4 regions of the Streptomyces sp. NPDC003635 genome follow, and region 4 is predicted to be linked to each of the others. Evidence: riboswitches for the same ligand, from Rfam matches in the RefSeq annotation. Region 4 holds a riboswitch; each other region holds the start of a gene.
The links. Region 4 has a riboswitch for cobalamin ahead of ACWDRW_RS18890 (cobalamin biosynthesis protein). Riboswitches for the same ligand answer to the same signal wherever they lie in the genome.
Positions count from the first base shown of each region.

Region 1: it holds a riboswitch for cobalamin, as region 4 does, so the genes downstream of both, ACWDRW_RS10735 (energy-coupling factor ABC transporter permease) here and ACWDRW_RS18890 (cobalamin biosynthesis protein) in region 4, are expected to answer to the same signal.
Region 2: it holds a riboswitch for cobalamin, as region 4 does, so the genes downstream of both, ACWDRW_RS04655 (ribonucleoside-diphosphate reductase subunit alpha) here and ACWDRW_RS18890 (cobalamin biosynthesis protein) in region 4, are expected to answer to the same signal.
Region 3: it holds a riboswitch for cobalamin, as region 4 does, so the genes downstream of both, ACWDRW_RS37590 (ABC transporter substrate-binding protein) here and ACWDRW_RS18890 (cobalamin biosynthesis protein) in region 4, are expected to answer to the same signal.

Region 1 is NZ_JBSFOK010000008.1:138,514-146,171, reverse strand. Features, by position in the region: gene ACWDRW_RS10765 (MFS transporter) at 1-942, shown strand, start outside; gene ACWDRW_RS10760 (Type 1 glutamine amidotransferase-like domain-containing protein) at 955-1,767, shown strand; gene ACWDRW_RS10755 (amidohydrolase family protein) at 1,686-2,510, opposite strand; gene ACWDRW_RS10750 (energy-coupling factor ABC transporter ATP-binding protein) at 2,643-3,485, opposite strand; gene cbiQ (cobalt ECF transporter T component CbiQ) at 3,482-4,231, opposite strand; gene ACWDRW_RS10740 (energy-coupling factor ABC transporter substrate-binding protein) at 4,238-4,600, opposite strand; gene ACWDRW_RS10735 (energy-coupling factor ABC transporter permease) at 4,597-5,304, opposite strand; cobalamin riboswitch at 5,335-5,520, opposite strand; gene ACWDRW_RS10730 (hypothetical protein) at 5,599-5,805, opposite strand; gene ACWDRW_RS10725 (LysR family transcriptional regulator) at 5,980-6,885, opposite strand; gene ACWDRW_RS10720 (RidA family protein) at 6,958-7,350, shown strand; gene ACWDRW_RS10715 (MATE family efflux transporter) at 7,384-7,658, shown strand, end outside.
Region 2 is NZ_JBSFOK010000003.1:192,895-200,552, forward strand. Features, by position in the region: gene mctP (monocarboxylate uptake permease MctP) at 1-1,330, shown strand, start outside; gene ACWDRW_RS04650 (GNAT family N-acetyltransferase) at 1,404-1,910, shown strand; cobalamin riboswitch at 1,964-2,087, shown strand; gene ACWDRW_RS04655 (ribonucleoside-diphosphate reductase subunit alpha) at 2,210-4,561, shown strand; gene ACWDRW_RS04660 (ribonucleotide-diphosphate reductase subunit beta) at 4,561-5,574, shown strand; gene ACWDRW_RS04665 (GlxA family transcriptional regulator) at 5,816-6,781, shown strand; gene ACWDRW_RS04670 (bifunctional albaflavenone monooxygenase/terpene synthase) at 6,786-7,658, opposite strand, start outside.
Region 3 is NZ_JBSFOK010000070.1:21,381-29,038, forward strand. Features, by position in the region: gene ACWDRW_RS37575 (4-hydroxybenzoate 3-monooxygenase) at 1-474, opposite strand, end outside; gene ACWDRW_RS37580 (formylglycine-generating enzyme family protein) at 500-1,456, opposite strand; gene ACWDRW_RS37585 (CoA-binding protein) at 1,532-1,939, opposite strand; cobalamin riboswitch at 2,032-2,191, shown strand; gene ACWDRW_RS37590 (ABC transporter substrate-binding protein) at 2,277-3,296, shown strand; gene ACWDRW_RS37595 (FecCD family ABC transporter permease) at 3,293-4,309, shown strand; gene ACWDRW_RS37600 (ABC transporter ATP-binding protein) at 4,306-5,112, shown strand; gene ACWDRW_RS37605 (hypothetical protein) at 5,177-5,902, shown strand; gene ACWDRW_RS37610 (SixA phosphatase family protein) at 6,077-6,619, shown strand; gene ACWDRW_RS37615 (YigZ family protein) at 6,645-7,271, shown strand; gene ACWDRW_RS37620 (exonuclease SbcCD subunit D) at 7,397-7,658, shown strand, end outside.
Region 4 is NZ_JBSFOK010000018.1:61,098-68,755, reverse strand. Features, by position in the region: gene cobN (cobaltochelatase subunit CobN) at 1-2,282, opposite strand, end outside; gene ACWDRW_RS18895 (cobyric acid synthase) at 2,279-3,790, opposite strand; gene ACWDRW_RS18890 (cobalamin biosynthesis protein) at 3,787-4,728, opposite strand; cobalamin riboswitch at 4,830-4,969, opposite strand; gene ACWDRW_RS18885 (hypothetical protein) at 5,196-5,417, opposite strand; gene ACWDRW_RS18880 (anion permease) at 5,452-6,690, opposite strand; gene ACWDRW_RS18875 (lysozyme) at 6,845-7,591, opposite strand.

The sequences.
Region 1 (7,658 bases), on a different contig from region 4:
GTGACCACTTTGTGCGTGTTCGTCTTCGGCGTCGGCCTGCTGAGCCTGCTGTTCGAGGCGGCGAATCAGTCGTACGTCCCGCAGCTCGTGCCGAAGGAGCTGTTGAACGCGGGCTACGCCCGTACCGAGCAGGCCAGTGCGGTGGCCGGGTCGACGGGACCCCTGATCGCAGGGGTGCTGATCAAGTACCTGGGCGCGCCGATCGCCGTACTCCTGGACGCTCTGACCTATCTGGTCTCCGGCCTGCTGCTCGCGTCGCTCAAAGCCGCCGATCCCCTCCCCGACCGGGGCGCGCGGCGAGGGGTCGGCAGCGAACTGCGCGAAGGGGTGGCCTGGGTGTACCGCCACCGCACGCTGGCGCCCATCGCGCTGACCTCGCACGCGATGCTCCTGTTCAACACCATGGTGAGCACGGTGTTCGTGGTGTTCGCCCTGCGGGAGCTGAGGATCGGCGACTTCGGACTCGGCGTCACCTACGCCTGCGCCGGCGTGGGCGCGGTCATGGGCGGCGCGCTCTCGGGGCGGGTCCTCGCGAGGTTCGATGTCGGCGTGACCCTGATCGCCTTCCGGGTGCTGGCAGCCGTCGGATGGCTCCCCATGGTCTGCGCCGAGGAGGGAAGTTGGGCCCTGCCCGCAGTGTCGGCGGCGTTCTTCCTCGTGTCGCTGTCCATAGCTGTCGAGAGTCCAGTGGAGCTGAGTTATCGCCAATCGGTCACGCCCGACCGCCTGCGCGGCCGGATGAACGCCACGATCCGCTCGTTCAACTGGGGCATGGTCGCGGTCGGCGCACCGCTCGGGGGAGTCCTCGCCGACCAGATCAGTTACCGGTTCGCCCTGTGGATCGGGTTCTCCGGGGCCGTGCTGCAGGCGGCGGTGCTGGCCTTCTCCCGGGTGCGGGAAGCTCGCGGCTCGGACGAGTTCGAACAGGCGGCGGAGGCGTGAGCCACATCAACCATGGGGGGGGGGACTCAAGTGACCACACAACGCGCTCAGCGCCTCGCGCTGCTGGGCGGCGGCTTCTCCACGGACGAGGACGGACTGATCGACGACTGGCTGCTTGCCCACGTGAGCATTCGCCGTCCCAAGGTCTGCTTTCTCCCCACAGCCAGCGGAGACGCTCCCGCGTACGTCGAACAGTTCCTGCGAGCCTTCCACTCCCGAGCCTGCGAACCCACTGTCCTGCATCTGTTCCGACGCGAACTCGACGACGACGCCCTGCGCACCCATCTCCTCAAGCAGGACGTCGTCTACGTCGGCGGCGGCAACACGGCCAACCTGCTGGCGGTTTGGCGCGCGCACCGGCTCGACCGCATCCTTCGCGAGGCCTACGGTCGCGGCACTCTGCTCTGCGGGATCAGTGCCAGCGCCAACTGTTGGGCCGAGGCCTCGCACACCGACTCCTTCGGCGCCCTGACGTACCTCGCGGACGGTTTGGCGCTGCTCCAGGGCTCTGTCTGCCCGCACTACGACAGTGAACCTGGCCGACGCACCGGCTACCAGGAAGCCGTGGCCGCGGGCTGGCTGCCGGCCGGGTGGGCGCTGGACGACGGAGTGGCCGCCCTGTTCGTGGGCGGACGCCTCCACGAGGCGGTGACCCGGAGGCCGGAGGCCGGGCTGTACCGGGTGGAGCCTGCGGGGGAGAGCGGGGTCAGTGAGCGGGCCCAGGCCACCCGTCTGATAGGGCCTCAGCCTTCGCTGGGGGCACAGAAGTTGCCGGATCGCTCGAACAGCTCCCGTGCCATCGACCCCCCGTCACCGTCGTACTGAACCCACACCCAGGGTTCCACATGGCCCGGCTGTGACTCGTCGTGGCCTCTCCACCACTTGCTCAGCGCCTGGACTATGACCTTGCCCTCCTGCTCCATCAGGTCATGGGCCCGGTCCTTCTCCAGGTAGTGCTCGTCGGATGTGCCATCGATCCGTGAGGGACGGGCGTGGTCCGTTTCCACATTGAGGGACGCCAAATCCTCGTCCGGGCTGCTGAACCCCGTCACATGCCGCACCGCCGCACGCTCGGCACCGCTCCCGTGCCGAGCGACCGCGGCCTTGAACCTCTCCGCACTGGTGGGGTCGGCGAGCAGTGCGGCTGCCGTCTCTGTGGTGTGGGCGGGGTAGATCCGGATTCCCTCGCACGGCTTGGCGGCGCTTTCCGCCCCGCAGCCCGTCACGGGCAGGAGGGCGAGCAGGGAAATGGCCAGTCCGCGTCTGCGTCTCGGATCCCCCATCTGCCCAGCCTCACCATCTGCCGACGCCGCAATGATCTTGAAGATCCTAGACGTTCCGGTGCACGACCTGCCCCCGGCCACCGTCAGCCGTACCGGCGCCTCCGTCACCTCGTCGGCCGGGGCCGTCGCCGGGTCCACCGCCAGTGCCGTGAGGTCGGCCCGGAAGCCCGCAGCGGTGCGGCCGGCGATGTCCGCCTCGCCGGCGGCGAGCGCCGCGTGGGTGGTGCAGCCCTCCAGGGCCGCCGTGTGGGTGGTGCAGCCCTCCAGGGCCGGGAGCGCCGTCACACCTACCAACACCTGGACCCGGCGCTCTGCCCGCGGGCCTGCCGCCGGGTGGCCGGCAACCGCGCGCAGGCCTCGCCGGAAACGGCCACCACTCCTGCCCGTCCACTACCACGGGCCGCCCCCGGCGGAGCGTCAGCCGTCGGCCGGGATCGCCGCGGCCAAGGCGGCCAGCTCCTCGGGGGTACGTGGCCCGGCGGCGCCGTCGCCCAGCAGCCCCCGCCCGCGCAGGAGTTCCGCCGCGGCCACCCCCCACGGCAACCGCAGCCCCGCCTCCCGCAGCAGATCCGTGCGGGCCAGCATCTCGGGCGCGGGCCCCGTGCGGGCGCCCCCCGGCGTGAGAAGCGCCGCGTCGTCGGCCCAGCGCAGGGCGAGGTCGACGTCATGGGTGGCCATGACCACCGTCGTGCCGCTCGCCCGGAGCCCGTCGAGGGTGCCGAGCAGGCGTTCCTGCCCGTCCGGATCGAGCCCCGCGGTCGGCTCGTCGAGGATCAGCACCCGGGGCCGCATCGCCACGGCGCCCGCGATCGCGGTGCGCTTGCGCTGGCCGTAGGAGAGCAGATGGGTGGGCCGGTCGGCCAGCGCGCTGATGTCCAGCGCGGCCAGCGCCTCCTCGACCCGGGCGCGCACCTCGGCGTCGGAGAGCCCGAGGTTGAGCGGCCCGAAGGAGACGTCCTGTGCCACGGACGCGGCGAAGAGCTGGTCGTCCGGGTCCTGCACCACCAGCTGCACGGTCGTCCTGAGCCGGGTCAGCCCCTTGCGGTCGTACGACACCTCCCGTCCCTCGACGCTCAGCCGCCCCTCGCGCGGCTTGAGCCCGCCGCTGAGGAGCCGCATCAGGGTCGTCTTGCCGCTGCCGTTGCGCCCGAGCAGCGCCAGCGCCCGCCCCTCGCGCACCTCGAAGTCCAGGCCCGCCAGCACAGTCGGCCCTTCCTCGTAGGCATAGGACGCGCCGTGGAGGGCCACCAACTCGCTCATGACAGAGGGCCTTTCAGTACGAGGGTGAGGGCGGCCAGCGCAACGAGGAGCCCGCAGCTCGCGGCCGTGAAGCGGACCGAGATCCGTGCCTCGGGCACCAGCACGCGCAGCGTTCCGTCGTAGCCGCGCCCGGCGAGCCCGGCCTGGAGCCGGGTGGCCCGGTCGAAGGCCCGTACGAAAGCGGTGGCCCCGAGCCCGCCCAGCGAACGCCAGGTCGCGGCGCGGGTGGTGTGCCCGAGTCGCGCTGCCTGGGCGTCCCGGATCCGCCGTACGGAATCCAGCAGCAGGAAGCTCATCCGGTACGTCACCAGCGCCACGTCGACCACGGCCGCGGGCACGCCGGCCTTCACCAGCCGTGGCAGCAGGTCGGACATGGGCGTGGTGAACGCGAACAGCAGCACCCCGAGAGAGGCCGCGGAGGTGCGCAGCAGCAACTCCCCGGCCCGTTGGGCCCCGTCGTCGGCGAGGGATACAAAGCCGTCGGGCCCGCCCACCTGTACCAGGAGCGTGGCGGCGCCGGTGACACAGAACCCCAGCGGCACCCGGTAGGCCCGCCACAGTTTCCGGCCCGGTACGCCCGCTGGGCCCAACAGCACGGTGAGGGCTGTCACCAGGACCAGCGCGGCCCCCGGCCAGGGCGGCAGCGAGATCGCGAGCACGGTCAGACCGAGTCCGAGCACGGCTTTGTCCACGGGATGGCGGCTGCGCCAGCGACTGCTGTGCGCCGCCGCGTCGATCGGCAGCACGAGGGCTCAGACCCCTTCGCCGTCGGACTCCCCGGCACGGCCGACACCGACGGACTCCCGTTCCAAGGCGCGCTGTTCCCCCTGCTTGCGGCCGCGGCGCAGCCCGAAGTAGTAGGCGAGGACACCCGCGCCGAGAGCCGCTTGCAGTGAGAACAGCGCCGACTCGATTTCCCCGGACGGCGGTTCGTACAGCGGCGAGAACCAGGGCTCGTAGTCCGGCTCGATCTCCGTGATGGCCGTCTCGGCCTCGCCGTCGGCGCCCGTGAAGGGTTCCTCCTTGTGGTCGCCGAGCCCGAGCACGAGCGGCATCACGGCGAGCGCCGCCACCGCGAGCAGCAGCAACAGGTTGATCTTCGTGTTACGGCTCATCGGGCCACCGCCTCGTTCGACTCGGTCCGCACCCGCTTGCCGCCGGACAGCAGCACACCGAGCCGGGTCAGTTCTCCCTTGCTGGACTGCACCAGCAGCCGCATCACCAGCACCGTCAGGAGCCCCTCGCTCACCGCGAGCGGGATCTGCGTGACGGCGAAGATGGAACCGAACTTGCCGAGCGCGCCCAGGAACCCGCTGCTGGGGTCGGGGAACGCCAGCGCCAGCTGGACACTGGTGACGCAGTAGGTCGACAGGTCGGCGACGAAAGCGCCGCAGAAGACGGCGGCCATCAGCGGTACGTCGTACCGCCTGAGCAGCTTGTAGACGGCGTATCCGGCCCAGGGCCCGACGATCGCCAAGGAGAAGACGTTGGCGCCGAGCGTGGTCAGGCCGCCGTGCGCGAGCAGCAGGGCCTGGAAGAGCAGCGTGATGGTCCCGAGGACCGCCATGATCGGTGGCCGGAACAGGATGGCGCCCAGACCGGTGCCGGTGGGATGGGAGCAACTGCCGGTCACCGATGGCAGTTTGAGTGCGGACAGAACGAAGGTGAAGGCCCCGGAGGCACCGAGGAGCAGGGTGCTCTCCGGGTGCTCGCGGACTTCACGCGTGAGTGACCGGACTCCGTGGACGACGAACGGCGCGGACGCGACGCCCCAGGCGACCGCGTGCGCCGGAGGCAGAAATCCCTCGGCTATGTGCATGGCTCAGCAGACCCTCTCCAGCACCTCGTGGATGGTTGACGCGCCTTGGCCGGTCTCCTGGCTGACGGGTGACACCGCCCGTGACTCCGCCTTCCCGGGTCCCGAAGGACCCAGTGGCTGCCCGTGAGGGCTGGAGCCGGACTTCCCGATCACAGTGGCGAGGGCCGCACCGGCATTGCACCGGATTTCCCGTTCACCAAGGCGTGGTGACAGTAGTCCGCCCACCGGGCCCATGACAAGCGGAGCCGGGGGGCGCACAGGGGGAGTGAACCGGCTCACGCACCTGCGGTGACGTCAGTCCCAGCGGTAACCGTCCCCGAAGTTGAGCGTGTGCTCCAGGACGTCCTCGAGGGGGTCGTTGATTTCCACGGTGTTGATCACGGACACCAAGGGCGCGTTGTTGGAGACGTGCAGCGGGGGATTGTCGTGGGCGGCGGCGTCACCGGCGGCGAGGACCGTCGCGGTGAGGGCGACGGGGAGGAGGGAGATCCGTGCGCGCATGACTGCTCTCCTTCGAGGTCGGGGTGGCGGCGGGGACGATGTCGAGCTCAGGGTGGCGGGGACGATGTCGAGCTCAGGGTGGCGGCGGGGACGATCGGCAATTACCGCGCGCCGGTCTCGCGAATCCCGGATCCTCGGACGGTTCACCTGGACGGGGCGGGCGTTCGGCGGGCCCTATCGGCTGGACGGCCGCCGACTGACCACTGCGAGCAGTCGTGCGACCAGCGGGTTCTGATCGTCCGTCCGCCAGGCGACGGCGACCCGGGTGCGGGCGGTGTCGGGCTCGATCCGGCGGAACGCGACGCCCTTGAGGCGGATACGGCGGATGCCGGCCGGGGCCACGGAGACGCCGAGGCCGGTCTCCACGAGGGCGCAGACGGTCGCCCATTCCACCGCGTGCTGGGCGATGCGCGGGGTGAACCCCTGTGCCGTGCACAGCCCGATGAGCTGGTCGTACAGCCCGGGCCCGGCGTCACGGGGCAGCAGCACGAACGGTGAGTCCGCCAACTGCGCGAGCCGCACGGTCCGCTGGGCGGCGAGGGGGTGGCCGCTCGGCAGCACGGCGACGAAGGGCTCGGCGACCACCGTCCGGAAGGCAAGCTCCGGCTCGGCGTCGGAGGGTTCGCGCAGCAGGCCGACGTCGATGGTCCGCTCGCGCAGGGCGGCGAGCTGGGGAGCGGTGGTCATCTCGCGGATGTCCAGCCGTACATCGGGGAATTGCTGCCGAAAGTCGCGGATCAGGCTGGGCAGGACGGTCAGCGCCAGGGATGCGGCGAAGCCGAGACGCAGCCGGCCGGCGGTGCCGGCGCCGACGGCCCGGGCGGCGGCGAGCCCGTCGGCGAGGTCGGCCAGGACCCGCCGGGCGGCGGGCAGCAGTTCGTGGCCGGCGGGGGTGAGGGCGACGCGCCCCGGTCCGCGGCGGAACAGCGGGTGGCCGACCTTGTCCTCCAGCCGACGGATCTGCTGGCTCAGCGGCGGCTGCGCGATGCCCAGGCGGGCGGCGGCGTGTCCGAAGTGGAGTTCCTCGGCCAGGACGACGAATGCGTGCAGCTGGGGGAGGGGGAGTTCGGGCCGTTCCATATCTTCAGTGATATCAGCTCATGCGGACGGCCGTATTAGACGTATCGATGCTGGTCACCTAGCGTTCGGCGCATGACAGAGCGACGTGCGATCCTCAGCGGCTCGACCTTCGAGGAGCAGATCGGCTACGCCCGTGCCGTGGTGGACGGCGAGTGGGTGCACGTGTCCGGGACGACCGGGTTCGACTACAGCACCATGTCGATCTCCGACGACGTCGTGGAACAGGCCGAGCAGTGCCTGCGCAACATCGAGTCGGCCCTGACGGAGGCGGGCTGCACCTTCGCCGACGTGGTCCGGGTGCGGTATCTGCTGCCCGAGCGTGCGGACTTCGAGCCGTGCTGGCCGGTGCTGCGGCGCCGTTTCGGTGAGGTGCGGCCGGCGGCGACGATGCTCGTGTGCGGTCTGTCCGACCCGCGCATGAAGATTGAGATCGAGGTGTACGCGCGGAGGTCGACTCCCGGGTAGCAACGGGTGATTCGCCTGGCAGGATGGGCGCATGTGAGCGAACGCAGCGCATTCCTGACCATCGCCAAGACGTCCGCCCCGCTGTACGCGACCATGCTCGCCGCGTCGGCCGGCGCCCTCGTCGACACCGCGCTCCTGGGCCGGTACGCCACCGTGTCCCTGGCCGCGTTCGCCGTGACGATGGCGGCCTTCGGCCCGGCCACGGTCACCGTCGTCGGCGCGCTGCGCGGGGTGATGCCCTTCGTGGCGCCGCACCGTGAGAATCCCGAGGAACTGCTGCCGTTGGTGCGCGGCGGCATGTGGCTGGC
Region 2 (7,658 bases), on a different contig from region 4:
GATCCTCGTCTACCCGCTGATCTTCACCTTCCTGCCCCGGCTCTGGTCGGTCTCGCACAAGCACGGGTACGTGACGACCTCGGACTTCGTGCGCGGGCGGTTCGGCTCCAAGGGCCTCTCGCTCGCCGTGGCGGTGACCGGCATCCTGGCGACGATGCCGTACATCGCGCTGCAACTCGTCGGCATCCAGGCGGTGCTGGACGTGATGGGCGTCGGCGGCGGCGAGAACACGAACTGGTTCATCAAGGACCTGCCGCTGCTGATCGCCTTCGGTGTGCTGGCGGCGTACACCTACTCCTCGGGTCTGCGGGCCCCGGCGTTGATCGCCTTCGTCAAGGACACCCTGATCTACCTGGTGATCGCGGTGGCGATCATCTACATCCCGATCAAGCTGGGCGGGTTCGACGACATCTTCGCCGAGGCGAACGAGAAGTTCACCACCACCGGGGCGGGCGGTCTGATTCCGGCGGAGGCCGGTCAGTGGACGTACGCCACGCTGGCGTTGGGCTCGGCGCTGGCGCTGTTCATGTACCCGCACTCGATCACCGCGACCCTCTCCTCCAGGAGCCGTGACGTGATCCGCCGCAACACCACCATCCTGCCGCTGTACTCCCTGATGCTCGGCCTGCTCGCGCTGCTGGGCTTCATGGCCGTCGCGGCCGGGGTGAAGGTGGAGAACGGCCAGCTGGCGATCCCGCAGCTGTTCGAGAACATGTTCCCGGACTGGTTCGCGGGCGTGGCCTTCGCGGCGATCGGCATCGGCGCGCTCGTCCCGGCGGCGATCATGTCGATCGCGGCGGCGAACCTCTTCACCCGCAACATCTACAAGGACTTCATCAAGCCGGACGCGACGGCGGCCGAGGAGACCAAGGTCTCCAAGGTGGTCTCCCTGCTGGTGAAGGTGGGCGCGCTGGCCTTCGTCCTGACCATGGACAAGACGGTCGCCATCAACTTCCAGCTCCTCGGCGGCATCTGGATCCTGCAGACCTTCCCGGCCCTGGTCGGCGGCCTGTTCACCCGCTGGTTCCACCGCTGGGCGCTGCTGGCGGGCTGGGCGGTCGGCATGATCTACGGCACGGTGGCGGCGTACGGCGTCGCCTCGCCGACGCAGAAGCACTTCGGCGGCTCCTCGAAGGAGATCCCCGGCATCGGGGAGATCGGCTACATCGGCCTCACGGCGTTCGTGCTGAACCTGGTCGTCACGGTGGTCCTGACCTTCGTCCTGAAGGCGGCGAAGGCCCCCGAGGGCATCGACGAGACCAGCCCCGAGGACTACACGGCGGACGCGGGCGACCCGGGTGTGCAGAAGGAACTGTCGCCCCTCCACTGATACCGGGCCGTTCCGCAGCGGGCCGCCGACATGCAGGACTGTCGGCGGCCCGCCGTCGTACACACTCATCCGTATGGACTTCCGGATCCGCGCGGCGGAACCCACCGAATACGACGAACTCGGCGAGATCACCGCCCAGGCCTACCTCCAGGACGGCCTTCTCGCCTTCGGCGAAGCCGACTGGTACCTCGGCGAACTGAGAGACGTGGCCAAGCGGGCGGCCGCCGCCGACGTGCTCGTCGCCGTGGAACAAGGCCGCCTCCTCGGCGGAGTCACCTACGTCCCCTCTCCCGGCCCCATGGCCGACCTCGCCCGCCCCGGCGAGGCCGAGGTCCGCATGCTCGCGGTGGCCCACGAGGCCCGGGGCAGAGGCGTCGGACAAGCCCTCGTGCAGGCGTGCGTCGACCGCTCGAGCGCCGCGGGCGACCGCACCGGCATCGTCCTGTCCACCCAGCCCCTGATGCACAGCGCCCACCGCATCTACGAACGCCTCGGTTTCCGACGCGCCCCGGAACGCGACTGGAACCCGATTCCGGACCACCCCGAGTTCACTCTCCTCACCTACGAGTTGACGCTCTGAAGTCGACTCCGACACAACATCTGGGGGTGTCACCGCGGCCCGGCACAAGATGTATGCTCATGCTCGCTGTCGCCGCAGGGGAATCCGGTGCGAATCCGGAACTGTCCCGCAACGGTGTACTTGTGCACGTCTGTGCACATGGTCAGTCCGAGGACCTGCCGACAGTGCGCCCGGCCGTCCGGTCCGGGTGACTGACGTCCGGGCCTCGTGGAGTGGGCCGGTGGACGCGACGCCCCGTGCGCTCGTGAGCTGCCGCCTGCCCTCCGCAAGGCCCTGTGCCGAGCGAGGGAGAGCCCCACGTGACCATCGCGCCAGCCGATCCGGCTTCAGCCGTCCCGACCGCCGAGGACGCCCCGGGCACCGCCCTGCTGCGGACCCTGACCGAGCTGACCGCCGACCTCCCCGACGCCGACCCCGGCCGGGTCGCCGCCGCCGCGCTGCGCGGCCGGTCCGCCCGGGCCGACGAGGCGGAGCTGCGCGAGCTGGCCACCGAGGCCGCGGCCGGGCTCATCTCCGAGGACCCCGCCTACAGCAGGCTGGCCGCCCGGCTGCTGACGGTCACCGTCGCGGCCGAGGCCGCCTCGCAGGGCGTCACGTCCTTCACCGAGTCCGTCGCGGTCGGGCACCGGGAGGGCCTGATCGCCGACCGGACCGCCGAGTTCGTCCGGATCCACGGCGTCCGGCTCGACGCGCTGATCGACACCGACGCCGACGACCGCTTCGGCTACTTCGGCCTGCGTACCCTGCACAGCCGTTACCTGCTCCGGCACCCCCTCACCCGCAAGGTCGTCGAGACGCCGCAGCACTTCATGCTCCGCGTCGCCGCCGGTCTCGCCGAGGACGACACCACCAGGTCGGTGGACGAAGTCGCCGCGCTCTACGGGCTCATGAGCCGCCTCGACTACCTCCCCTCCTCCCCCACGCTCTTCAACTCCGGCACCCGGCACCCCCAGATGTCGTCCTGCTACCTCCTGGACTCGCCGCTGGACGAGCTGGACTCCATCTACGACCGCTACCACCAGGTCGCCCGGCTCTCCAAGCACGCCGGCGGCATCGGGCTCTCGTACTCCCGTATCCGTTCCCGGGGTTCGCTGATCCGCGGCACCAACGGGCACTCCAACGGCATCGTCCCGTTCCTGAAGACCCTCGACGCCTCGGTCGCCGCCGTGAACCAGGGCGGCCGGCGCAAGGGTGCCGCCGCGGTGTACCTGGAGACCTGGCACTCCGACATCGAGGAGTTCCTGGAGCTGCGCGACAACACCGGTGAGGACGCCCGGCGGACGCACAACCTGAACCTCGCCCACTGGATCCCGGACGAGTTCATGCGCCGGGTCAACGCCGACGAGCAGTGGAGCCTCTTCTCCCCGGCCGACGTGCCCGAGCTGGTCGACCTGTGGGGCGAGGAGTTCGACGCGGCCTACCGGAAGGCCGAGGCCGCCGGACTCGCGCGCAAGACCATCCCCGCCCGTGATCTGTACGGCCGGATGATGCGGACCCTCGCGCAGACCGGCAACGGCTGGATGACCTTCAAGGACGCCGCCAACCGCACCGCGAACCAGACGGCCCTGCCGGGCCATGTCGTGCACTCCTCCAACCTCTGCACGGAGATCCTGGAGGTCACCGACGACGGGGAGACGGCGGTCTGCAACCTGGGCTCGGTGAACCTCGGTTCGTTCGTCGCGGACGGTGACATCGACTGGGAGCGCCTCGACGCGACCGTCCGCACGGCCGTCACCTTCCTCGACCGGGTCGTCGACATCAACTTCTACCCGACCGAGCAGGCGGGCCGGTCCAACGCCAAGTGGCGGCCGGTGGGCCTGGGCGCGATGGGCCTTCAGGACGTGTTCTTCAAGCTGCGGCTGCCCTTCGACTCGGCGGAGGCCAGGGCGCTGTCCACCCGGATCGCCGAGCGCATCATGCTCGCCGCCTACGAGGCCTCCGCCGACCTCGCCGAGCGCGAGGGCCCGCTGCCGGCCTGGGAGAAGACCCGTACCGCCCGGGGCGTCCTGCACCCCGACCACTACGACGCCGAACTCACCTGGCCGGAGCGGTGGGCGGCACTGCGCAGCCGTATCGCCGAGGTGGGCCTGCGCAACTCGCTGCTGTTGGCCATCGCGCCCACGGCGACCATCGCCTCCATCGCCGGTGTGTACGAGTGCATCGAGCCGCAGGTGTCCAACCTGTTCAAGCGCGAGACGCTGTCGGGCGAGTTCCTCCAGGTCAACTCCTATCTGGTGCAGGACCTGAAGCGGCTCGGCGTGTGGGACGCCCGCACCCGTGAGGCGCTGCGCGAGGCGAACGGCTCGGTGCAGGACTTCGCGTGGATCCCGGCGGACGTACGGGCGTTGTACCGCACGGCGTGGGAGATCCCGCAGCGCGGTCTGATCGACATGGCGGCGGCGCGGACCCCGTTCCTCGACCAGTCCCAGTCGCTGAACCTGTTCCTGGAGACGCCGACCATCGGCAAGCTCTCCTCGATGTACGCGTACGCCTGGAAGTCCGGGCTGAAGACGACGTACTACCTGCGCTCGCGCCCGGCGACCCGCATCGCCCGCGCGGCACAGGCTTCCGTCCCCGTCCAGCAGGTGACCTCCGAAGAGGCCGTCGCCTGCTCCCTTGAGAACCCCGAGTCCTGCGAGGCATGCCAGTAATGACCAGCCGTAACCAGAATCTCCTCGACCCGGGCTTCGAGCTGACCCTGCGCCCCATGCGCTACCCCGACTTCTACGAGCGCTACCGGGACGCCATCAAGAACACCTGGACCGTGGAGGAGGTCGACCTCCACTCGGACGTCGCCGACCTCGCCAAGCTCAGCCCGGCCGAGCAGCACCTCATCGGCCGGCTGGTCGCCTTCTTCGCGACCGGCGACTCGATCGTCGCGAACAACCTCGTGCTGACGCTGTACAAGCACATCAACTCCCCCGAGGCGCGGCTGTACTTGAGCCGTCAGCTCTTCGAGGAGGCCGTGCACGTCCAGTTCTACCTGACGCTGCTGGACACCTACCTCCCCGATCCGGAGGACCGGGCGGCGGCCTTCGACGCCGTGGAGAACATCCCCTCGATCCGTGAGAAGGCCGGGTTCTGCTTCAAGTGGATCAACGAGGTCGAGAAGCTGGAGCGCCTGGAGTCCCAGGCCGACCGCCGCCGCTTCCTGCTCAACCTGATCTGCTTCGCCGCGTGCATCGAGGGCCTGTTCTTCTACGGCGCCTTCGCGTACGTCTACTGGTTCCGCAGCCGGGGTCTGCTGCACGGCCTGGCCACCGGCACCAACTGGGTGTTCCGGGACGAGACCATGCACATGAGCTTCGCGTTCGATGTCGTGGACACCGTCCGCAAGGAGGAGCCGGAGCTGTTCGACGACCAGCTCCAGCAGCAGGTCACCGACATGCTGCGGGAGGCCGTCGAGGCCGAGCTGCAGTTCGCGCGCGACCTGTGCGGTGACGGCCTCCCGGGCATGAACACCGACTCGATGCGCCAGTACCTGGAGTGTGTCGCCGACCAGCGGCTGACCCGGCTCGGCTTCGCTCCGGTGTACGGCTCGGAGAACCCCTTCTCCTTCATGGAGCTGCAGGGAGTTCAGGAACTCACCAACTTCTTCGAGCGGCGCCCTTCGGCGTACCAGGTCGCGGTGGAGGGCACGGTGGACCTGGACGAGGACTTCTGAGCCTCGGGCCGCCCCTCCTCGGCCTCCCGGAGCTGACGGTCGATGCGCCGGTCGTGCGCGATGCCGAGCAGTGACGGGAGGACGAGAAGGACGAGGATCCCGAGGACGACGGTCATTCCGATGAGTGCTTCTGTCTGTTCACTGGTCATGTCACCACTGTCGCGCTGAACACTCCTGACGGACAGTGGCAGGACTGCCGCGCACCATCGATTTACTGCCAGAACCGTGCCACACTGGCGGCATGCTGAAGAACGTGGCCGTCGCCCTGCTCGACGGCGTGCACCCCTTCGAACTCGGTGTCGTCTGCGAGGTCTTCGGACTCGACCGCGGTGACGAGGGGCTTCCGGTGTACGACTTCGCGGTCGTCTCGGCGGAAGGCCCCGCGCTGCGCACCCATGTCCCGGGGTTCACGGTCTCCACGCCCTACGGCCTGGACCGGCTCGACGAGGCCGACCTGATCGCCGTACCGGCGGGCAGCGACTACATCGACCGGGACTATCCGCCCGCGCTGCTCGACGCCCTGGTGCGGGCCGTGGAGCGCGGGGCCCGAGTGCTCAGCGTCTGCTCCGGCGTCTTCGTGCTGGGCGCGGCCGGGCTGCTGGACGGCCGACGGTGCGCGGTGCACTGGCGGCAGGCGGAGGAGCTGGCCCGGCGCCACCCGCGCGCGGCCATCGAGCCCGATGTGCTGTACGTGGACGAGGACCCGGTGATCACCTCGGCGGGCACGGCCGCCGGGATCGACGCGAGCCTGCACCTCGTGCGCAAGGAGCACGGTGTGGAGGTCGCCAACGCCATCGCCCGGCGCATGGTGGTGCCGCCGCACCGGGACGGCGGGCAGGCGCAGTACATCGACCGCCCGCTGCCCCGCTCCCAGTGCGACACGGTCGGCGACGTCCTGACCTGGATGGAGCGGCATCTCGCCGAGGAGGTCACCGTCGAACAGCTCGCCGACCTCGCGCACATGTCACCGCGCACCTTCGCCCGCCGCTTCCAGCAGGAGACGGGCACCACTCCCTACCGCTGGATCCTGCGTCAGCGCGTCCTGCTGGCGCAGCAGTTGCTGGAGACGACGGACGAGACGGTGGACGCCGTCGCGGGCCGGACCGGGTTCGGCACCGCGGCGGCACTGCGCCACCAGTTCGTACGGGCGCTGGGGACCACTCCGAACGCCTACCGGCGCACCTTCCGGGGCCCGGAGGCGGCCTGAGCCGTCACCGGGGCACCGGCCTGAGCAGCAGGTTGTGCGGCCTGAGGGTGATGCCCACCCGGGTGGCGTCGTTGGATCCGGACACCTGCTCGAAGCGGTACTTCGTGGCCACCGCCGCCGTGATCAGCGTCAGCTGCGCCATGGAGAAGTGATCGCTCGGGCACTTGCGGTTGCCCACACTGAAGGGGCTCATGGCGTATTTCGGCACATCCTTCACGCGTTCCGGAAGCCAGCGGTCGGGATCGAACCGGAGGTTGTCCGCGTAGGACTTCGGGTCCCGCTGGATCGCATACGGGCTGTATACGATGTCGGCGCCTGCCGGAATGCGATACCCGCCGAGCTCGGTGTCGGTCACCGCCCGGCGCGTCAATATCCAGACGGCCGGGCGCAAACGCATGGCCTCGACGACGACATTGTTCGTGTGCCTCAGCGCGCGCACATCCGCGAATGCGACGGGCCGCCCGCCGGTCACGGTTTCGACCTCTGCGGCCACCCGGTCGGCGTGCTCCGGATGTTCCGCGAGCACCTGCAGCAGCCACATGATCGTGGACGCCACGGTTTCGCTTCCGGGGGTGAGTATCGCGACGACCTGGTCGTGGATCTCCTGTTCCCCGATCGGCTCGCCATTCTCGTCCTTCGCCTCCAGCAAGGCCGTCAGCAAATCGTCCGGCTTTTGACCAGATGCCCGGCGCTCGGCGACGATCTCGTCGACCAGGAGATGCAAATCGGCCAGGGCTCGGTTGAATTTTCGGTTGGGCGGAAGCGGCAGCCGGTAGAGCGGTCCGGCCGGAATCACCATGCGGCGGTACATACCACGGAACACGGTCGCGAGTGCGATGCACAGACGTTCGGCCCGTTCGTCCATGAAGTCGCCGCG
Region 3 (7,658 bases), on a different contig from region 4:
CTCGGGGTCGGTGTACGACACGGAGGGCCGGTCCGCTTCCAGATCGTGCAGCTCCACGTCCCGCACGCCGAAGCGGATGGCGCCGCCCCGCACGTCCGCGTACTCCCGTACGAGGTCCGTCACCAGCAACGGCTGCGGATAGACGAAGTGATGATGTCCCGTCAGTTCGGCGTACTCGAAACGGTAGCGCTCTCCGGAGAACCGGAACTCGCACTCGTTGTGCACCTGACCGCGCGCCAGCAAGTTGCCCGCGAGGCCGCGCTGTTCGAGCCCGCGTACGGCCCACTCCTCCAGGACGCCGGCCCTGGGCCGCCGCTCGATGAACTCACGGCTCTCGGTCTCCAGGACCAGACAGTCGACGGAGGCGGCCCGCAGGATGTTGCCGACGGTGAGCCCGGCCGGTCCGGCACCGACTATGACGACCGGAAAGCGCTGTGCGGCACCGGAGTTGTGGTGGGGGGTGCTGGAAGTCACGCCAGCATTATGGTCGTACCGGCTTTCAGGTGTCCGCCGCGCAGCGGAACCCCGCGTGACCGCTGGAACCGTCCGGGGTGTTGGCGCTGCGGGCGGCGACCCGGTAGCGGTTGCAGTAGGAGGCGTGGCACATGTGGGAACCGCCGCGGATCACCTTGGCGGTGCCCTCGGCCGGGCCGGTGGGGCCGGCCGCCGCTCGGTGCTCCGTGGACCACCAGTCCGCGCACCACTCCCACACGTTGCCCGACATGTTGTGGAGCCCGTACCCGTTGGGCTCGAAGGCGTCCACGGGGGCGGTGCCCCGGTAGCCGTCGGCCGCGGTGTTCTGGGTGGGGAAGGTGCCGCGCCATATGTTGCAGCGGTAGGTGCCGCCGGGGTCGAGGTCGTCGCCCCAGGGGTAGCGCTTCTGTTCCAGGCCGCCGCGGGCGGCGTACTCCCACTCGGCCTCCGTCGGCAGCCGCTTGCCGGCCCAGGCGGCGTAGGCGGCGGCGTCGTACCAGGACACATGGACCACCGGGTGGTCACCGCGTCCGGCGAGATCGCTGCCCGGGCCCTCCGGCCGGTCCCAGGCCGCGCCCGCGACCGCGCACCACCAGGGCGTCCGCTCGGGCCGCGGGGCGTCCCGGCGCAGGGCGGCGGGCAGGAACCCGGCGAAGACGTACGACCAGTCCAGGCGCTCGGCGTCGGTGAGGTGGCCGGTGTCGGCGACGAACGCGGCGAAGGCGTCGTTGGTCACCGCGCGGGTGTCCAGGCGGAAGGAGTTCAGCCGCACGGGTCGTACCGGGCCCTCGCCGTCGTCCGGGAACCCCTCGCTGTCCTCGGCCCCCATCAGGAACTCGCCGCCCGGGAGCAGGACCATGCCGTCACTGGAGAAGGCGCTGCCAGCGGCCGTGCGGGGGCCCGTGGCGACCGGCTCCTGCCTGGCCGAGCCGGTCCCGGAGGACGGCACGCAGCAGAGGGCGGGCGGCGGCGGCTCGGGCATCGGTTCTTCCTCGCGGACCGGTGAGGGGTGCGACCCCTGTCTACGCCATGTTGCAGTACACCACCTCGTCGTGCGTCACCGCAGCAGCGGAATCTCGATGGCCGGGCAGCGGTCCATGACCATCTCCAGGCCCGCCGCCCGGGTCCGTTCGTAGGCGGCCTCGTCGATCACGTCGAGCTGGAACCAGACCGCCTTGGCGCCCTTGGCGACGGCCTCGTCGGCGACCGGCCCCGCCAGCTCGCTGTTGACGAAGACATCGACGACGTCCACGTCGAAAGGGATGTCCGCGAGGGAGGCGTAACCCTGCTCGCCGTGCACGGTCTCCGCCTTGGGATGCACCGGCACCACGCGCTTGCCGTAGCGCTGGAGCACCTGGGCGACGCCGTAGGCCGCGCGCCTCTGGTTCGACGACAGACCGACCACGGCCCAGGTGTCGCCGAGCTCGGTGAGGATCTTGCGGATCGTCGCTTCGTCGCCGTACACCGGGGGCCTCCTCGACCTCATGCCATGCCTTGCCCGGCTCAACGGCCCGGGGCGCCCGGAGATTCCCGGATTTCGCGTGGTAGCTTGCCGAGGCCAGTCGAACCCATGCTCATGGGTCAGGGAATCCGGTGCGAATCCGGAGCTGACGCGCAGCGGTGAGGGTGACGGGCGGGGCCTCGGCCACTGGACGGCGTGACAGCCGTCTGGGAAGGCGCCCCGACCGGACGACCCCGAGTCCGAAGACCTGCTGGCGGCCCCCGCGGTCGAACGGACGGCGGGGGAGCACCGTACGGACGGGCTCCGCGTTCGAGCCCTCGACGACTGAGGAACCATACCCGTGCCCATCGCACGTCTCGCCCGCCCCGCCGCCCTGCTCACGGCCGCCGCCCTGCTCCTGACCGGCTGCGCGGACAACGCCCCCGCCGACGACGCCAAGGCCGCCGTCATCCTCGACAACTGCGGCCACCCCGTGCGCGTGACGCACCCGCCCCGGCACGCCGTCTCCCTGAACCAGGGCAGCACCGAGATCCTGCTCTCCCTCGGCCTCGCCGACCGTCTCGCGGGGACGGCGACCTGGACCGACCCGGTGATGAGGGGGCTGGAGAAGGCGAATGCCGAAGTCCCGCGCATGGCCGAGAACAACCCCTCCTACGAGCGCGTCCTGGAGGCCGAGCCCGACTTCGTCTCCGCCTCCTTCGTCTCCACCCTCGGCAAGGGCGGCGTCGCCTCCCGGGAGCAGTTCGAGAAGCTCGGCGTGCCGACCTACGTCTCCCCCTCCGACTGCGTCGGCAAGGACAACTCCGGGGACGGCGACGGAGTGCGGACGACCCCGCTGGCCATCGAGGACGTCTACGGCGAGGTCCGCGACCTGGCCGCCGTGTTCGGGGTGCAGCGGCGGGGCGAGGAACTGGTCGCCTCGCTCGAGAAGCGGATGGCGAAGGCCACTTCGGGCGTCGACGCCTCCGACGTCACGCTCCTGTACTGGTTCGCCAACGCCGAGTCGCCCTACATGGCGGGGTGTTGCGGTGCCCCCGGCATCATCACCCGCGCGCTCGGGGCGAGGAACGTCTTCGACGACACCCACGACGAATGGCCCCAGATCAACTGGGAGACCGTGGCGGACCGCGATCCCGACGTCCTGGTCATCGGGGATCTGACCCGCAAGTCGCAGACGGCCGAGTCGGCCGCCAAGAAGATCGCCTTCCTGGAGTCCGACCCCGTCACCAGGAACATGGACGCCGTCAAGCACAAGCGGTACGTCCTGCTCAGCGGCCAGGCCATGAACCCGACGATCCGCACGGTGGAGGGCGTGGAGCAGGTCGCCGCCGCGCTGCGCGAGTTCGGGCTCGCCAAGTGAGCCTCCGGCGCACGCTGGTGCTCGGCGGGGCCGGGATCGCCGTCCTGTGCTGCTCCCTGGCGGTCGCGATCACCATCGGGCCCGCCGACATCCGGGTCGCCGACGTCTGGTCCACGGTTCTGTCCCATCTCGGCGTCGGCAGCTCGCGGTTGACACCGATCCGGGACGGCATCGTCTGGCAGCTCCGGCTGCCGCGCACGCTCCTCGCGGCGGTGTGCGGGGCCGGGCTCGCCGTGTGCGGGGCGGTCATGCAGTCGTTGCTGCGCAACCCGCTCGCGGATCCGTTCGTCCTCGGCGTCTCCTCCGGCGCCTCGACCGGAGCGGTCGTGGTGGTCGTCCTCGGGGTGGGCGGGGGCGCGGTCTCGGTCTCCGCCGGCGCGTTCGTCGGTGCGCTGGTCTCCTTCGCGTCGGTGCTGCTGCTCAGCCACACCCTGGGCGGCACGACCGACCGGGTCGTCCTGGCCGGGGTCGCGGCCATGCAGCTCTTCTCCGCGCTCACCTCCTTCGTGGTGATGACCTCGGCCGACGCCGAGACCACGCGCGGGGTGCTGTTCTGGCTCCTCGGCTCGCTCGCGGGCGCGGGGTGGACCGACGTGTGGCTGTGCGCGGCCGTGCTCGTCGTGGCGCTCGTGGTCTGCCTGTCGTACGCCCGCACTCTCGACGCCTTCGCCTTCGGGCAGGACGCCGCGGCCTCCCTGGGGGTGTCGGTCGCCCGCACCCGGCTGGTGCTGCTGTGCGTCACCGCCCTGCTCACCGCCGCCCTGGTCAGCTCGGCGGGAGCGATCGGCTTCGTCGGCCTCGTCCTGCCGCACGCGGCCCGGGCGCTGGCCGGCCCCGGCCACACCCGGCTGCTGCCGCTGACCGCGCTGGTGGGCGCGGTGTTCCTGGTGTGGGTCGACACGCTGGCCCGTACCGTCCTCGATCCCCAGGAGGTGCCGGTTGGTGTCGTGACCTCACTGATCGGGGTGCCGGCGTTCGTGGCGGTGCTGTATCGGACGCGGAGGGCGCGATGAGCGGGATGTCGGACGTGACGCCGAGGGCGGCGACGGGTCTTCGCGCGGACCGGGTGAGCCGCCGGGCCGACGGTCGGCTGATCCTGGACGGGGTCACTCTGGCGCCCGCCCCCGGCACCACCGTCGGCCTCCTGGGGCCCAACGGCTCCGGCAAGTCCACCCTGCTACGGCTGCTGGCCGGGCTGCTCGCGCCCACGGCCGGTGTCGTCACCCTCGACGGCGACCCGCTCACCGGGCGGCCCCGCCGGGAGGTCGCCCGCCGCCTCGCCGTGGTCGAGCAACAGGCGGACACCCAGGTCGAACTGACGGTCCTGGACGTCGTACGACTCGGTCGTGTGCCGCACCGACGGGCCTGGACGCCCGCCACCGCGCGGGACGAACGCGCCGTGCGCGCCGCCCTGGACCGCACCGGCCTCACCGACCACGCCGACCAGCCCTGGCACACCCTCTCCGGCGGGGAACGCCAACGGGTGCAGATCGCCCGCGCGCTCGCGCAGGAACCCCGCGAACTCCTCCTCGACGAACCCACCAACCACCTCGACATCCACCACCAGCTCGAACTGCTCACCCTCGTCACCGACCTACCGGTCACGGCCGTGGTCGCCCTGCACGACCTCAATCTCGCCGCGATGTACTGCGACGAGGTCGTCGTCCTGCGCGCGGGACGTGCGGTGGCCGCAGGGACCCCCGGCGACGTGCTGACCGAGGAGCTGATCGCCGAGGTGTACGGCGTCCGGGCGGCCGTGAGCCGGGAGGGCGACGATCTCCGTCCGCACGTACGGTTCCTCGGCACCGTGAGCTGATCCGACCTGTCCGGAAACCGAGCCGCATGCTGCGCTCCGGCGCGCGCCCGCCTAGGCTCGGGGAGTGCTGCGCATCATCGACGCCCGAACGGGCGAGCCCGTCGACGCCGCGCCCGCCCGGCGTGGTCTGACCCGGGTCGAGGCCCATGCGCCCGGCTTCGACACCGGCGCCCTGCGCGTGCTCCTCGTCGCCGATCTCCTGGTGCGCGCCCTGGAACTCGGCGGCACCCCGGTCTGGGCCGTGTTGCACGGGGACCAGGAACAGCCGGAACTGCGCGCGAGCGCTGCCGCGCTGGGCATCCGGCCGCTTGAGGACGGCCGGGAGGTCGGCCGCGGACTCGGTGAGAAACAGGTCATCCATGTCGTGCCGGAGGACGGGCCCGCACCGGACGGCGTCCGGGTCGCCGTCGCCCCCGTGCACGCCACGACTCCGGCGCCGCTGGCCGGCGCCGACCCCGTCGCCCTGCGCCTCGCCCTGCTGACCCCGCGCCGGGACCACCCGGTCCGGCTGGACACGGCCGCCCTGAACGAGGCCCACGACACCCTCGTATGCTGGCGGCGGGCGGTCGCCGACTGGGCACGGCACCCTTCCCGGCCCATCCCCGACGACGTGCGCACGCAGTTGCGCGGCGCCTGGGAGGACGACCTGGACGTGCCCGGTGTGCTGCGGCTGCTGACGCGGGTCGAGACCGCGCCCGACCTGGCGGACGGCGCCCGCTTCGAGACCTACGCCTACGCCGACCGCCTCCTCGGCCTCGACCTCACCCGCGACCTGGGAGCACCGTCATGACCGCCCCCGTGGGGATGGTGCCGCGGGGGTGGTCGGTCGTGGTGGGGCGTGCCGGGTCGGGGGTGCTGTCGTGATCGCCCGCGTGGGGATGGCGCCGCGAGGGCGGTCGGGCGTGGCGGGGGATGCCGGGGCGGCGGCCCGGCCCCGTGGGGTGGCCGTCCCGGGAGTTCTGTCGTGATCGCCCGCGCGGGGACCGGCCCGCTGCGGCGGCTGGTCGTGCTGCGGCACGCCAAGTCGGCCTGGCCCGAGGGGGTCGCCGATCATCGTCGGCCGCTCGCCCCGCGCGGGCGGCGGGACGCTCCGGCCGTGGGGCATGCGCTGGCCGAGGCCGACCTGCTCCCCGACCTCGCCCTGTGCTCCACCGCCGTACGCGCCCGGCAGACCTGGGAGCTGGCGTCCGCCGAGTGGGGCACGCCGCCGCCCGTGCGTTATGTGCCGCGGCTGTACGCGGCCGAGGTTCCGGATCTGCTGGACGCCGTGCACGAGACACCGTCGGAAGTCGAGACGCTGCTGCTGGTCGGGCACAACCCGGGGCTCGAGGACCTGGTGGTCGAGCTCGCCGGGGACAGCCTGGACGACGCGCTCGACCAGGTCCGGGTGAAGTTCCCCACCTCCGCCGTCGCCGTCCTGGCCTGGCGCGGCGCCGCCTGGAGCGCCCTGGCCCCCGGCACCGCGCTGCTGACCTGGTTCACCGTGCCCCGGGGCAAGAAGGGCTGACGGTCCGCTGGCATAGGGTGGCCGGATGCAGGACGAGTACCGCACAGTAGCCCGCGCGGGCGTGCACGAGACCGAGGTCAACCGCTCCCGCTTCCTGTGCGCCCTCGCCCCGGCGGCCACCGAGCAGGAGGCCCAGGACTTCATCGCGGCCGTCCGCAAGGAGCACGCCGACGCCACCCACAACTGCTTCGCCTACGTCATCGGCGCCGACGCCGCCATCCAGAAGGCGAGCGACGACGGTGAACCGGGCGGCACCGCGGGCGTCCCCATGCTCCAGATGCTCCTGCGCCGCGACATGCGGTACGTCGTCGCCGTCGTCACCCGCTACTACGGCGGCGTCAAGCTCGGGGCGGGCGGCCTGATCAGGGCCTACGGCGGAGCCGTCGGCGAGGCCCTGGACGGCCTGGGCACGATCACCCGCCGTCGCTTCCGGCTCGCCACCGTGACCGTCGACCACCAGCGGGCCGGGAAGGTCCAGAACGATCTGCGCGCCACCGGACGCGAGGTGCGGGACGTCCGCTACGGGGAGGTCGTCACGATCGAGATCGGTCTGCCGGACGCCGATGTGGACGCCTTCCGCGCCTGGCTGGCCGACATCACGGCCGGGACCGCCGGTTTCGAGCCGGGCGGAGAGGCGTACGGCGACGCGTGAACTGCCGACACGTATGAACTTTCGGTCGAAAAGGGCATAACGCCCAATCTGTGGTGGGGTCATGACGGGCCGATACGGGAGTAACCGCCCGTGATGTCAGACCCGGCCGTTACTCTTCGGGGATCATGAGGCTCCTGCACACTTCCGACTGGCACCTGGGCCGGGCGTTCCACCGCGTGAACATGCTCGGCGCCCAGGCCGAGTTCATCGGCCATCTCGTCACCACCGTGCGCGCACACGCGGTGGACGCGGTGGTCGTGTCGGGAGACGTGTACGACCGTGCCGTGCCGCCGCTCGCCGCCGTCGAACTCTTCGACGACGCCCTGCACCGCCTCGCCGACCTGGGTGTGCCCACCGTGATGATCTCCGGGAACCACGACTCGGCCC
Region 4 (7,658 bases):
GCCGGTACGGCTGCCGCCCGCCAGTTCCGCTCCTCCATGCCCTCGGCGACCCGGCGGCACAGCTGCTCCAGCAGGTCGATCGCGTCGGCGGCCGTGCGCGCGGGGCCCTCGACGAGGTCGCTCAGCTCGACCGGTACCTTCACGGGCGCGCCCGGTTCGGCCAGCAGCTCCTTCTCGTCCAGCCCGAAATGGGCGGCCAGCGCACTCCGCAGCCCCGGCAGCGCGTTGGCCTGACCACCCCATACCTGGGAGGCGCGCAGCACGGCGAGCACGAGGTTGACGCGCGGTTCGCCGATCGGCCCGCCGCCGAGGACGTGCAGCCCGTCCCGGATCTGCACGTCCTTGATCTCGCACAGATAGCCGTCGATGTGCATGACGAACTCGTCGAACTCCTCGTCGTCCGGCTGCTCGTCGACATGCAGGTCGTGGTGGAGTTCGGCCGCCTTCACCAGCGTCCAGATCTGCGCCCGTACGGCCGGGGCCTTCGTCGGGTCGAGGTCGCTCACCAGGGCGTACTCGTCGAGAAGCTGCTCCAGCTTGGCCAGGTCGCCGTAGGTGTCGGCGCGGGCCATCGGCGGGACGAGATGGTCGACGACCGTGGCGTGCCCGCGCCGCTTGGCCTGCGTTCCCTCGCCGGGGTCGTTGACGATGAACGGGTAGATCAGCGGGAGTTCACCGAGGACGGCGTCCGGGGCGCAACCGCCGCTGAGGCCCAGTCCCTTGCCCGGCAGCCACTCCATCGTGCCGTGCTTGCCCATGTGGACGACGGCGTCGGCGCCGAAGGAGTTCTCCAGCCACCGGTAGGCGGCCATGTAGTGGTGGGACGGCGGCATGTCCGGGTCGTGGTAGATCGCGATCGGGTTCTCGCCGAAGCCGCGCGGCGGCTGGATCATCACGACGACGTTGCCGAACTGGAGGGAGGCGAGCACGATGTCGTCCCCGTCGACGTAGAGGGACCCTGGCGGCTCGCCCCAGGCCTCCGTCATCGCCTGCTTGAGTTCCGGGTCGAGCTTGTCGAACCACGCCTGGTAGTCGGCGAGGGGCACGCGCGCGGGCGCGGAGGCCAGCTGCTCCTCGGTCAGCCACTCGACGTCGTGACCACCGGCCTCGATCAGCCGGTGGATCAACTCGTCACCGCCCGAGGGATATTCGGTGAGCGAGTACCCGGCGTCCTTGAGCGCGTCCAGCACCCGTACCGCCGACGCGGGCGTGTCGAGGCCGACCGCGTTGCCCACCCGGGAGTGCTTGGTCGGGTAGGCGGTGAAGACCAGCGCGAGCTTCTTCTCGGCGTTCGGCTTGTGCTTCAGCGCCGCGTGCCGGACGGCGATCCCGGCGACGCGAGCGGCCCGCTCCGGGTCGGCGACGTACACCGGGACGTCGGCCCCGTTCTCGTCGTTCTGCTCCTTGAAGGAGAACGGCACGGTGATGAGCCGGCCGTCGAACTCCGGGATCGCGACCTGCATGGCCGCGTCCATGGGGGAGAGGGCGGCATCGGACTCGTCCCAGGCCGCTCTGGACGACGTGAGGCACAGTCCCTGCAGCACGGGGATGTCGAGATCGGCGAGGGCCCCGATGTCCCACGCCTCCTCGTCCCCGCCCGCCGAGGCCTGCGAGGCGTGCGTGCCGCCGGCCGCCAGGACCGTGGCGACGAGCGCGTCGGCCCGGCCGAGGATCTCGTACAGCCCCGCGTCGGCACCGCGCAGCGAACCGCAGTACACGGGGAGGGCGTTGGCGCCGCGTGCCTCGATGGCGTCGCAGAGCGTGTCGACGAAGCCGGTGTTGCCGCTCAGTTCGTGGGCCCGGTAGAAGAGCACGCCGACGGTGGGCCGGCCGCTCTCCATGGCGCGGTCGCCATGGACGCCGTACTCCGGCATCTTCTGCGGCTCGACGAACCCCTCGCCCGTCAGCAGCACGGTGTCGGAGAGGAAGCGGGCGAGCTCGGTGAGGTTGGCGGGGCCGCCCTCGACGAGGTACCGCAGCGCCTCGGCGACGACACCGGCGGGCACCGACGACTCCGCCATCAACTCCGCGTCCGGGACGGCCTCTCCGCCCAGCAGCACGGTCGGGATGCCGGCCGCCTTCAGCGTGGCCAGGCCGTCCTCCCAGGCGCGCTTGCCGCCGAGCAGTCGTACGACGGCGATGTCCGCGCCCTCGACGAGGCCGGGGAGTTCCTCCGCGACGTCCACCCGGGTCGGGTTGCCGATCCGGTAGGAGGCACCGGACGCCGCCCTGGCCGCCAGCAGATCCGTGTCGGCGGTCGACAACAACAACACTGTGCTCATGCGGGCGCTCCCGGTGGAATGAAAGGCAGTCCTTGCGGCGCGCCCGACTCGATGAGCCGCCAGAGCGCGTCGGTGTCCGCGTGCTGTTCGATCAGATCGCCGAGCCGGTCGAGCTGCTCCTCGCGCAGCGCGGCGAACGAGGTGTCGGGGGCCGGCACGAAGCGGCGGCCCGCGGCGGCCGCCACCTCGCGCAGGAAGGCCCGCCGGAAACCGTCCGACTCCAGTGAGCCGTGCCAGTGCGTGCCCCAGATCTGTCCGACCCGGCAGCCGTCCAGGAAGGGTTCACCGCCGTGGACGGAGGCGATCCCGTGGTGGATCTCGTAGCCCTCGACCGGCTCGCCGAGGGCCTCGCCGACGGGCCGGGTGAGGGTCTTCTCGCGCGCGAACCGCACGCGGACGGGCAGGATCCCGAGCCCGGGGACGTGACCGCGACGGCTCTCGACGTCGTCCTCGATGTGCTCGCCGAGGAGTTGGAAGCCCCCGCAGATCCCGAGGACGGGCCGCTCCTCGGCGGCTCGTCCCACGAGCGCCTGCGCGAGCCCCCGCTCCCGCAGCCACTCCAGCGCGCGCACCGTGCCCCGGGTCCCGGGGACGACGACGAGATCCGCGTCGGCCAGTTCCTCCGGCCGGTCCACGAACCGCACGACGACACCCGGCTCGGCGGCGAGGGCGTCGACGTCGGTGAAGTTGGACATGAGCGGCACGGCGCAGACGGCGACGCGCAGCACGTCCTCGCCGACGGGGGAGGAGACCTGGGACTCCCGGACGGCTCCCCGCAGCGACACGCGCAGTCCGTCCTCCTCGTCGATGCCGAGTCCGTGCCGGAAGGGCAGGACGCCGTAGGTCCGCCGCCCGGTGAGCCCGTGCAGCATGTCCAGGCCCGGCTCCAGCAGTGAGACGTCGCCGCGGAACTTGTTGACGAGGAACCCGGCGACGAGCCGCTGGTCCTCGGGCGAGAGCAGCGCGACCGTACCGAAGAAGGAGGCGAAGACACCCCCGCGGTCGATGTCGCCGACCACGACCACGGGCAGCCCGGCGTTCCGGGCGATCCCCATGTTCACGATGTCGGTCCGCCGCAGATTGATCTCGGCGGGCGAACCGGCCCCCTCACAGATCACCGCGTCATACGTGCCCCGCAGTTCGGCGAGGCAGTCGAGCACGGTCCCGAGGAGCTGCTGCTGCCGCCCCCCGTGGTACCCGCGCGCGCTCAACTCGCCCACCGGCTTGCCCATGAGCACGACCTGGCTGCTCTGCTCGCCGCCCGGCTTGAGCAGCACGGGGTTCATCAGCGCGGTCGGCTCGACGCGGCAGGCCTGGGCCTGCATGGCCTGGGCCCGCCCGATCTCGGCGCCCTCGCGGGTCACGAAGGAGTTGAGCGACATGTTCTGCGCCTTGAAGGGAGCCACCTTGACCCCCTGCCGCACCAGCCACCGGCAGATGCCGGCGGTGACGACGCTCTTCCCGGCGTCGGAGGTGGTCCCGGCGACGAGCAGCCCACCGCCGGTCATGACGTCCGCCCCTTCACGGCCCGGCGCGCGACGACACTGACGCCGAGCGCCAGCCAACTGACCCGCCGCGACAGCCGTACGGCCCGTTCGATGTCCCCGACTTCCACTGCCCGCCCCTCCCCGTTGAGTACCGGTCGATGTTCGACGCGTCCGCCGTACGACAGCGTCCCGCCGAGCCGGACCCCCAGCGCCCCCGCGAACGAGGCCTCCACCGGCCCGGCGTTGGGGCTCGGGTGCTTCTCGGCGTCGGCGCGCCAGGCGCGTACCGCACCCCGGGGATTCCCACCGGCTGCGGCGGCGAGTACGGCCGTCAGCCGCGCCCCCGGCCACCCGGCGACGTCGTCGAGGCGGGCCGAGGCCCACCCGTACCGCCGGTAGCGGGGTGACTTGTGGCCGACCATGGCGTCGAGGGTGTTCACGGCCCGGAACCCGACGAGCCCCGGCACTCCGCCGAGCGCGCCCCACACCAGCGCGCCGACGACGGCGTCGGAGGTGTTCTCGGCGACGGACTCCACTACGGCCCGGGCGATCCCGTCGGCGTCGAGCGCCTGCGGATCGCGCCCGCACAGATGCGGCAGCCGGGCCCGCGCGGCCTCGACGTCCCGCGCTTCGAGCGAACGCCCGATGCGGCGGGCCTCGCGGGCGAGCGAGGTCCCCCCGACGACGGCCCAGGTGGCGAGGCCGGTGAGGGCGACGGACGCCGCGGGGGAGTGTCGTACCGCACGAGAGGTGAGAGCGCCGACGGCGACGGCGCCACCGGCGCACACGGCGGTGTGCACCGCACCCCGCCCCCGGTCGTCCCGCCACAGCACCCGCTCCACGGCACCCGCGGCCCGCCCGAACGCGGCGACCGGATGCCCACGGCGCGGATCGCCGAGGAGCAGGTCACCCAGGAGGCCGGCGGCGGCGCCGTACGCGAAGACGCGATCGGCCCGCATCGGCTCAGCCGGTCGCGGAGTCGGAAAGGGGTCTGGCGCTGGATGGCAACAGGCAGGCGAGCATCGCGACATGTCCTCACTCAGGGTGTCCACGCCCTGGTTCGACTAGACCGGCGGTGAGAGTTCCTGGCTCCCGGGGCTACCTACCCCGGTGACAGTGGCGGGACCGCGCCGGACTCGCACCGGCTTCCTCTCCTGCCGCCGTAATTGGCTCCGGCAGTCCACCACGGCCCCGGAACGGCCGTCAACTCGCTGTTGACCTGCGAGGGAAGAGTGTGCTGAGGCCCACATCGGGGTCGGTGGGACGGGGTTTGAACAGCGCCGTCACCCCGATGAGGTGGCTACGCCCGAAGTGCCCCGCGGCCGCACGGCGTTACCCCCTGTGAACCCGGGCGCACACGACGGCGCGCCCTGTCCGGCGCCCAGCATGGGCGCGCGGACAGAGCGCGCGTCGAGTAAGAAGCGGGTCAGGCCACGATCAGGTAGATCCCGTAGCCCACGGCCGCGGCGCAGGCCGCGAAGCAGGCGTACGCGCCAGTGAGCGCCACCGTCGCGGTGCCGCCCTGCTCCGCCGCGCGTTCGCGGCGGGCGAGGCCGGTGATGCCGAGGGTGAACAGGGCCACGAGGGCCACGGTGACCACGAGGCTGACGCCGAAGACGGAGCCGAGGGCCGCCCAGTCGATCTTCATGATGCTGATTCCTTCAGTGAGCCGGGTGGGCGGGTCAGACGCCGGCCTGCGACGTGGCCGGTTCGCTCGCGTGGGCCGGGATCGTCGCCGTGAGGTCCTCGGTCACCGTGCCCGCCGGGGGCGGGGTCACCGCGGCCATGGCCGTCGTGACGACGCCGGCCGGCTCCTCGGCGGTCTCGTTGACGTTGGTGTGGTCGATGACCTCACGCCGGGAGATCTTCCAGATCGCCGCGCTGGAGGCGACCAGGAAGACCGCCACGAGGCCGGTGCCCCAGCTGCCGAAGCCGGTGACCCACTCGGCGACCGCGGCGACCAGCGCCGCCGCCGGCAGCGTCAGGCCCCACGCGACGAACATCCGCGTCGCCGTCGACCAGCGCACCACGCCGCCCTTGCGGCCGAGCCCGGCGCCCATCACCGAGCCGGAGACGGAGTGCGTGGTGGAGAGGGAGAAGCCGAGGTGGGAGGAGGCCAGGATGACGGTCGCGGCGCTGGTCTGCGCGGCGAAGCCCTGCTGCGGCTGGAGGTCGGTCAGGCCCTTGCCCATCGTGCGGATGATCCGCCAGCCGCCCAGGTAGGTGCCGAGCGCGATGGCCAGGCCCGCGGAGAGGATGACCCACATGGGCGGGTCGGAGTCGGGGGCGAGGGTGCCGCCGGCGACCAGGGCGAGGGTGATGATGCCCATGGTCTTCTGCGCGTCGTTGGTGCCGTGGGCCAGCGAGACCAGTCCGGCCGAGGCGATCTGCCCGGCGCGGTAGCCCTTCTCGGAGGCCTTGCTGCCCTCGGACTTCTTGCCCAGGGAGTACATCAGCTTCGTCGCGAGCATCGCCGCGATGCCCGCGACCAGCGGGGCGGCGATGGCCGGGATCAGCACCTTGGTGACGAGGACGTCGCCGTGGACCGCGCCCACGCCCGCCGAGGCGATGGTCGCGCCGATCAGACCGCCCATGAGGGCGTGCGAGGAGCTGGAGGGCAGGCCCACCAGCCAGGTGAGCAGGTTCCAGAGGATCGCGCCCACCAGGGCGGCGAATATGACCTCGGGACGTATGCCGGTCTCGTCGACGAGACCCTTGGAGATCGTGTTGGCGACCTCCACGGAGAGGAAGGCGCCTACAAGGTTCAGTACGGCGGACATGGCCACCGCGACCTTGGGCTTGAGCGCGCCGGTCGAGATGGTGGTGGCCATCGCGTTGGCGGTGTCATGAAAACCGTTCGTGAAATCGAACGCGAGTGCGGTTACCACCACAATCGCGAGGATCAGCGAGAAGTTTTCCATTTACCCAGGCAATCGTTCGAGGTCGTTGGCCGGACGAACGTAAGTAACCTGGATGAACGGAAGGTGAACACGGGCGGGCTGCATGGTGTCCGAATGCTGGTCTCCACGTTCCGGAGGCATCGTGCGGTCTCGCACGGTGCAGGCGCCCCAAGGACTACGAGCCCCGGGCGAACTCCCGGAGCCGGTTCAGGGACCCGTTGAAGAGATTCTGGTCACCCGGCAGGCTGCCGCCGTTGTCGTACTGCCAGAAGGTCCACGTCGACCAGCCGGCCGGCAACGTCCCCGGTCCCGAGGAGTTGTAGCGGGCCACCCACAGCGCGTGATGCGAGGCGAAGACCCGGCTGCGGCCGGTGCAGGTGTTCCACCAGTGCGCGGTCGTGTAGATCACGGGGCGGCGTCCGGTCAGCCGGTGCACCTCGTTGCTGAACGCCTTGATCCAGCCGACCATCCTCGACGCGGTCAGGCCGTAGCACTTGCGGTCCTTGTCGTAGGGGTTGTACTCGATGTCCAGCGCGGGCGGCAACGTCCAGCCGTCCGCAGTCCAGCCGCCGCCGTTGCGCACGAAGTGCGCGGCCTGGGTCTTCCCCGACGATTTGTCCGGCAGCGCGAAGTGATACGCCCCGCGGATCAGGCCGGCGCTCCGGGACCCGTTGTACTGCTGGTCGAAGTACGGGTTGCGGTAGGTGTGGGACTCGGTCGCCTTGACGTAGACGAACCTGGCGCCCTTCGCCTTGGCGCGCCGCCAGTCGACGTCCTTCTGGTGGGACGAGACGTCGTGCCCCTCGGGCCGGCTCGCCGCCACGGCCGGGGACTCGGCCAGCGCGGTTCCCCCCAGGGCCAGCGCCACGGACGCCGCGAGTGCGCGGGCGCGGTGGCGGGACGGTTTGCGATCACGGGCCATGTTTCCCCCCGGAATGGCTGCGTGCACGACAAATCAGCCAGAGGCTACTGGAAGGGCGGGGATTTCC